One region of the Streptomyces canarius genome, then DNA from elsewhere that is predicted to be linked to it. Evidence: riboswitches for the same ligand, from Rfam matches in the RefSeq annotation. Region 1 holds a riboswitch; the other holds the start of a gene.
The links. A riboswitch is a leader RNA that binds a small molecule or an ion and turns the genes downstream of it on or off. The one in region 1 is predicted to bind cobalamin.
Positions count from the first base shown of each region.

Region 2: linked by a shared signal. The riboswitch ahead of nicT (Nickel transporter NicT) and the one ahead of IE294_RS07230 (cobalamin biosynthesis protein) in region 1 are both predicted to bind cobalamin.

Region 1 is NZ_BMVN01000004.1:59,814-63,016, forward strand. Features, by position in the region: gene IE294_RS07220 (inorganic phosphate transporter) at 1-1,148, shown strand, start outside; gene IE294_RS07225 (hypothetical protein) at 1,183-1,410, shown strand; cobalamin riboswitch at 1,557-1,694, shown strand; gene IE294_RS07230 (cobalamin biosynthesis protein) at 1,800-2,744, shown strand; gene IE294_RS07235 (cobyric acid synthase) at 2,741-3,203, shown strand, end outside.
Region 2 is NZ_BMVN01000013.1:7,788-10,990, reverse strand. Features, by position in the region: gene IE294_RS19750 (nucleoside hydrolase) at 1-873, shown strand, start outside; gene nicT (Nickel transporter NicT) at 889-1,971, opposite strand; cobalamin riboswitch at 2,000-2,181, opposite strand; gene IE294_RS19740 (ArsR/SmtB family transcription factor) at 2,262-2,612, shown strand; gene IE294_RS19735 (glycoside hydrolase family 13 protein) at 2,692-3,203, shown strand, end outside.

The sequences.
Region 1 (3,203 bases):
TCTCCACAGGCGCCCTGAAGCCGAAGATCGCGGTTGCCATGTCCGCCGTCCTCAACCTTGTGGGCGCCTTCCTCTCCGTGGAGGTCGCGAACACGATCTCCAAGGGTCTCGTCGACGAGACCGGCATCCGTCCCGAGGTCATCTTCGCCGCCCTGGTCGGCGCGATCCTCTGGAACCTGCTGACCTGGCTGGTGGGCCTGCCCTCCAGTTCCTCGCACGCCCTGACGGGCGGCCTGGTCGGCGCCACCGTCGCCTCCGCCGGCTTCGGTGCCGTCCACGGTGACGCCCTGGTCACCAAGGTGCTGCTCCCGGCCGTCGCCGCGCCGATCGTCGCGGGCCTCGCCTCGCTGCTGGCCACCCGCTTCTCCTACGGCGTCGGCACCGCCGACGGCGAGGCCACCCGCAAGGGCTACCGCGCCGGCCAGATCGCCTCCGCCGGCCTGGTCTCCCTCGCGCACGGCACCAACGACGCCCAGAAGACGATGGGCATCATCACCCTCGCCCTCGTCGCGGGCGGCTCCATCGCCCCCGGCTCCAACCCTCCCACCTGGGTGATCCTCTCGGCGGGCATGGCCATCGCACTCGGCACCTACATCGGCGGCTGGCGCATCATCCGCACCATGGGCAAGGGCCTGACCGACCTGGAGCCGCGCCAGGGCTTCGCCGCCCAGACCAGCGCCGCGACCGCCATCCTGGCCTCCTCCCACCTCGGCTTCTCCCTCTCCACCACGCACGTCGTCTCCGGCTCGGTGATGGGCGCGGGCCTCGGCCGCAAGGGCGGCGTGGTCCGCTGGTCGACCGCGACCCGCATGTTCGTCGCCTGGGCGCTGACCCTCCCGGCCGCCGCGCTGGTCGGTGCGGGCGCCGAGTCCGTCACCGACCTGGGCGACTGGGGCACCGCCGTCGTCGCCGTCTTCCTGGTCGCCGCGAGCGCCGCGATCTGGAAGATCTCCCGCCGCGAGGTCGTCGACCACACCAACGTGGTCGAGGAGGCCGGCGAGCCGGCCGGTGTGGTCACCGCCGCCATCGCCGCCGTGACCCCGCCCCCGGCGGGCCTGGTCACCGAGGACCTGACGGCCGTGATCGCCGCCCCGGCCACCGAGCCCTCCCCCGCCGCCCCGGCCGCCCCGCCGGCCGCCGCGGTCTGACCCCGCGCACACGGTTACTGAAGGAAGCATCCCCATGAAGATCGACTGGGCGGCCCTCGGCTCCGTCTTCGGCGTCAGCCTCGCGTTCACGGTGGGCCTGGTGGTCCTGTTCACCCTCGGCATCAACGGCCTGTCGCGCCGTGAGAAGGCCGCGGCCCGGGGCGGGTCCGCCGCCCTCGCCGTCACCGGCGCCTACGTGTGCTTCGCGGCCTGTGCGGCGGCGGTGGCGTACGGGATCTACCTGATCGTCGTCAAGCCCTGACGGTCCGACACCCGACGCCGGCCCCGCCGGGCCTCCGCTTCAGCGGGACCGGCGGGGCCGACGCATGTCGTCCGGCCACCGTCCGGCAGACCGGCGATGTGGGCCTCAGCACAGTCCGGCGTCCCAGGTCAAAGGCAAGTTGACGGCCGTTCCGGGCACGTGGTGGACTGCCCAGGCCATGTACGGCGGCAAGAGAGGAAGCCGGTGCGAATCCGGCGCGGTCCCGCCACTGTCACCGGGGAAGAACCCCGGGAGCCAGGAACTCTCACCGCCGATTTCACGTCGAACCAGGGCGCGGACACCCTGAGTGAGGACACATATCGCCATGCTCGGCTGCCGATCGAGGACCCGTACCAGGACCGTTCCTGTTCCCACGGCCGGCTGAGCCGATGGGTGCCGATCGCACATACGCGTACGGCGCCGCCGCCGGCGTCCTCGGTGACCTGCTCCTCGGCGATCCGCGCCGCGGGCATCCGGTCGCCGCGTTCGGCCGGGCGGCCGGGGCCGTGGAACGCGCCCTGTGGCACGACCACCGTGGCTGGGGCGCGCTGCACACCGCCGTGTGCGCCGGTGGCGCCGTCGCCCTCGGCGCGCTGACCGCACGCGCCGTACGCCCCTCCCGTACCGCTTCCGCCGCGCTGGCCGCCGCCGCCACCTGGGCCGTCGTCGGCGGCACCTCGCTCGCCCGGGAGGCCCGCACTGTCGGGCGTGCCCTTCAGGCCGGGGACGTCGAGGCCGCCCGCGCCCGGCTGCCGCACCTGTGCGGCCGGGACCCGCAGGCGCTGGACGCCGACGGCATCGCCCGGGCCGTGGTCGAGTCGGTCGCCGAGAACACCTCCGACGCCGTGGTCGGCGCGCTCGTCTGGGGCGCCGTGGCCGGGGTCCCGGGTCTGCTCGGCTTCCGGGCGGTCAACACCCTGGACGCGATGGTGGGTCACAAGTCGGTCCGCCACCGGCGCTACGGCTGGGCCTCCGCCCGCCTGGACGACGTCGCCGGCTGGCCGGGGGCCCGGCTGACCGCCGTACTCGCCGCCGTGGCCGGACCCGATCCGCGCGGCGCCGTGCGCGCCTGGAGGGCGGACGCGCGGCGGCATCCGAGCCCCAACGCCGGGCCCGTGGAGGCATCCTTCGCGGGCGCCCTCGGCGTGCGCCTGGGCGGGACGCTCTCCTACGGCGGCCGGGTCGAACACCGCCCGGTGCTGAACGGCGCCACCGGACGGCCGGTCCGCGTCACCGACATCGACCGGGCCGTACGGCTCTCGCGCCGCGTCGGCCTGCTCGCGCTCGGCACCACGCTGGCCGCGCGCTCCCTGATGAAAGGACGTGGGAAGTGAACGGTGGTCTCCTCGTCGCCGGCACCACCTCCGACGCGGGCAAGAGCGTCGTGACGGCGGGCATCTGCCGCTGGCTGGTGCGCCAGGGCGTGAAGGTCGCGCCGTTCAAGGCGCAGAACATGTCCCTGAACTCGTTCGTCACGCGCGAGGGCGCGGAGATCGGCCGGGCGCAGGCCATGCAGGCCCAGGCCTGCCGGGTGGAGCCGACCGCGCTGATGAACCCGGTGCTGCTCAAGCCCGGCGGCGAGCAGAGCAGCCAGGTGGTGCTGCTGGGCAAGCCGGTGGGCGAACTGAGCGCGCGCGGGTACCACGGCGGGCGCCAACAGCGGCTGCTGGGCACGGTGCTGGACTGCCTGGCTCAGTTGCGGGGCACGTATGACGCGGTGATCTGTGAGGGGGCGGGGAGCCCGGCCGAGATCAACCTGCGGCGGACCGACATCGTCAACATGGGGATCGCAC
Region 2 (3,203 bases), on a different contig from region 1:
CTCGACCTCCGGGCGGTGACCTGCGTGGCCGGGAACACCGACGTGGACGGGGTGGTCCGCAACACCCTCACCGTACTGGAGCAGGCGGGCGCCCCCGACATCCCGGTGGCCCGGGGTGCCGAGCGCCCGCTGCTGGAGCCGGCCCGTCCGGCCCCGGTGCACGGCGTCGACGGCATGGGCGACCTGGGCCTGCCCGCGCCCACCCGGACCCCGGTGGCCGTCGACGCCGTCACCCTCCTGCACCGGGAGATCCTGGCCTCCCCGCGCCCGGTGACGCTGATCCCGACCGCGCCGCTCACCAACATCGCCCTGCTGCTGCGCACCCACCCCGAGGTGACCCGGAACATCGAGCGGATCGTGTTCATGGGCGGGGCGGTGGCGACCGGGAACGCCACGCCGGTCGCGGAGTTCAACGTCTGGCACGACCCGGAGGCGGCGGCGATCCTGCTGACCGCCGGGGTGCCGATCACCATGTACGGCCTCGACGTCTTCCAGCAGGTCGTGGTGGACAGCGGTGAGGTGCGCCGGCTGCGCGCGAGCGGTGAGCCCGGCACCCGCCTGGCCGGCGAGCTGCTCGCCCACCGGCCGGCCCACCAGGGCGAGCCGCCCCAGGCGGAGGAGGCGGGCGGCCTCGGCGACGCGGGCGCGGTGTGCGCGGTCGCCGACCCGCAGGGCATCACCACCCGCCTGCTCCCGGTCGAGGTCTCCCTCGCCCCGGGCCCCGCCCGGGGCCAGACCGTCGTCGACCGCCGCCCCCGCCCCGGCGAGTCCGAGATCCACGAGGGCGGTCGCGAACGCGCCCTGGTGGACGTGGCGCTGGAGGTGGACGCCGACCGTTACGTGAAGCTGTACCTGGAGACGGTCGCGCGCTAGCCAGGACCTGGCCGGCTACTCGGCGGCGGACGGGGAGACCGCCCAGCGCTCCTCCACCCGGGCGACCTTCCAGTACGCCAGCGCCGCCGCCCACACCAGCACGAACAGGCCGACGATGAGGTAGCCGACGTTGTCCAGGTCGAGGCCGGCGATCCAGCCGGTGATGTCGTCGTGCAGGCCGAACTTCTCGTGCAGGACGCCGACCAGCTCGATGGTGCCGATGAAGAAGGCGACGGCGATGGACAGGCCGGTGATGGCGAGGTTGTAGAAGACCTTGCGGACCGGGTTGGAGAACGCCCACTGGTAGGCGAAGTTCATGAAGGTGCCGTCGAGGGTGTCGAACAGGCTCATCCCGGCGGCGAAGAGCAGGGGCAGGCAGAGGATCGCGTACCAGGGCAGTCCCGCCGCCGCGCCCGAGCCCGCCATCACCATCAGCGTCACCTCGGTGGCCGTGTCGAAGCCGAGGCCGAAGAGGAAGCCGAGCGGGTACATCTGCCCCGGACGGGAGACGGACTTCGTCAGCCGGCCGAGGACGCGGTTCATGAACCCCCGCGAGTCCAGGTGCGCTTCCAGCTCCCTCTCGTCGAACGCGCCCGCGCGCATCGCCCGGAAGACCTTCAGGATGCCCACCAGGGCGACCAGGTTCAGGGCGGCGATGAGGTAGAGGAACGTGCCGGAGACCGTCGTGCCGAGGAAGCCGAGCACCTGGTGGGTGGTGGAGCCCTCGTTCATGACCTTCCCGGCCAGTGAGGTGCCGCCCGCGATCAGCAGCGCCAGCAGCACCACCACGCTGGAGTGGCCCAGCGCGAACCAGAACCCCACCGACACCGGCCGCTTGCCGTCGGCCATCAGCTTGCGGGTGGTGTTGTCGATCGCCGCGATGTGGTCGGCGTCGAAGGCGTGCCGCATGCCGAGGGTGTAGGCCGTGACACCGAGCCCGACCCCGAAGACATCGGTGCCCACCTTGTAGTGCTCGGGCGCGACGAGGACGTAGAGGATCCCGAACGCGACGACGTGCAGGGCGACGATCACCGCCAGCAGCCCCACCGTCTTGACGGTGTCCTCACGTCGCCAGCGGAAAGACGCGGCATCAGCCATGGGTTCACGCTCCAGCACCTCGTGGATCACTTCGTGAGCTGCCGTGGCCGGTCTCCTGGCTTACGGGTCGTGCGTCCGCCGTCCCTGCCTTCCCGGTCTGCGACCAGTGGCCCGGCGGTGCCGGACGGAACGGGAACTCCCCGATCACAGTGGCGAGGGCCGCGTCGACCTTCCATCGACTTCCCGAACACCACGGCCCGCCCACCGTAGAGGGGCACGCGGTTTCCTGCATAGCTGCGTACCTGCGCAGGTATCGAAGATCACAAACAGGGGCCTGCCAGACTGGCCCCATGCATCTCGTGCCTGCCGACCGAGCCGACCGTCGTTCCATCGACGGGCACCGGGTGTGCGAGGCGATCGCCGCCATCGGTGAGACGGGGCGCCTGCGCACCTGGGCCGACCGCTTCTCACTGCTCGCCGACGCCAACCGGCTGGCGCTGCTGGTCGCGCTGCACCGCACCGGGCCGCTCGCCGTGTCGGATCTCGCCATCGCCACGGGGATGAACGACCCCGCCGTCTCCCAGGCCCTGCGGCTGCTGCGGGCGGCCGGGGTCGTCGCGGGGGAGAAGGAGGGGCGCGTGGTGCGGTACAGGGTGGTGGACGAGGACGTCCGGGGGCTCTTGGAGCACTGCGTCGGCTGAACGGCCGTGCAAGGTTCCCTTTCCGGGCAATGTGGACAGGTACAGATTCCGTACCGTCGTCCGTCCCCTGGGAGCCCGTATGGCAGACCTCTCGCCGGACCTCTCGTCCAGGAACCCCGACTGGTGGCGGCAGGCCGTCGTCTACCAGGTGTACCCGCGCAGTTTCGCCGACGCCGACGGTGACGGCCTCGGCGACCTGCGGGGCATCACCGAGCGGCTGGGCCATCTCGCCGGCCTCGGCGTGGACGCCCTGTGGCTGAGCCCCTTCTACCCCTCCGAACTCGCCGATGGCGGCTACGACGTCATCGACCCGCGCGGCGTCGACGAACGCCTCGGCACCCTGGACGACTTCGACGCCCTGGTGGGTGAGGCCCACCGGCTCGGCCTCAAGGTCGTCGTGGACATCGTCCCCAACCACACCTCCCATCTGCACCGCTGGTTCCAGGAGGCGCTGCGTGCCGGGCCCGGTTCCGCCGCCCGGGAGCGGTACGTCTTCCGGCCGGGGCGCGGTGCGCACGGCGAACTGCCGCCCAGCGACTGGCAGTCGGTGTTCGGCGGCAGCGCCTGGCGGCGGGTGCCCGACGGGGAGTG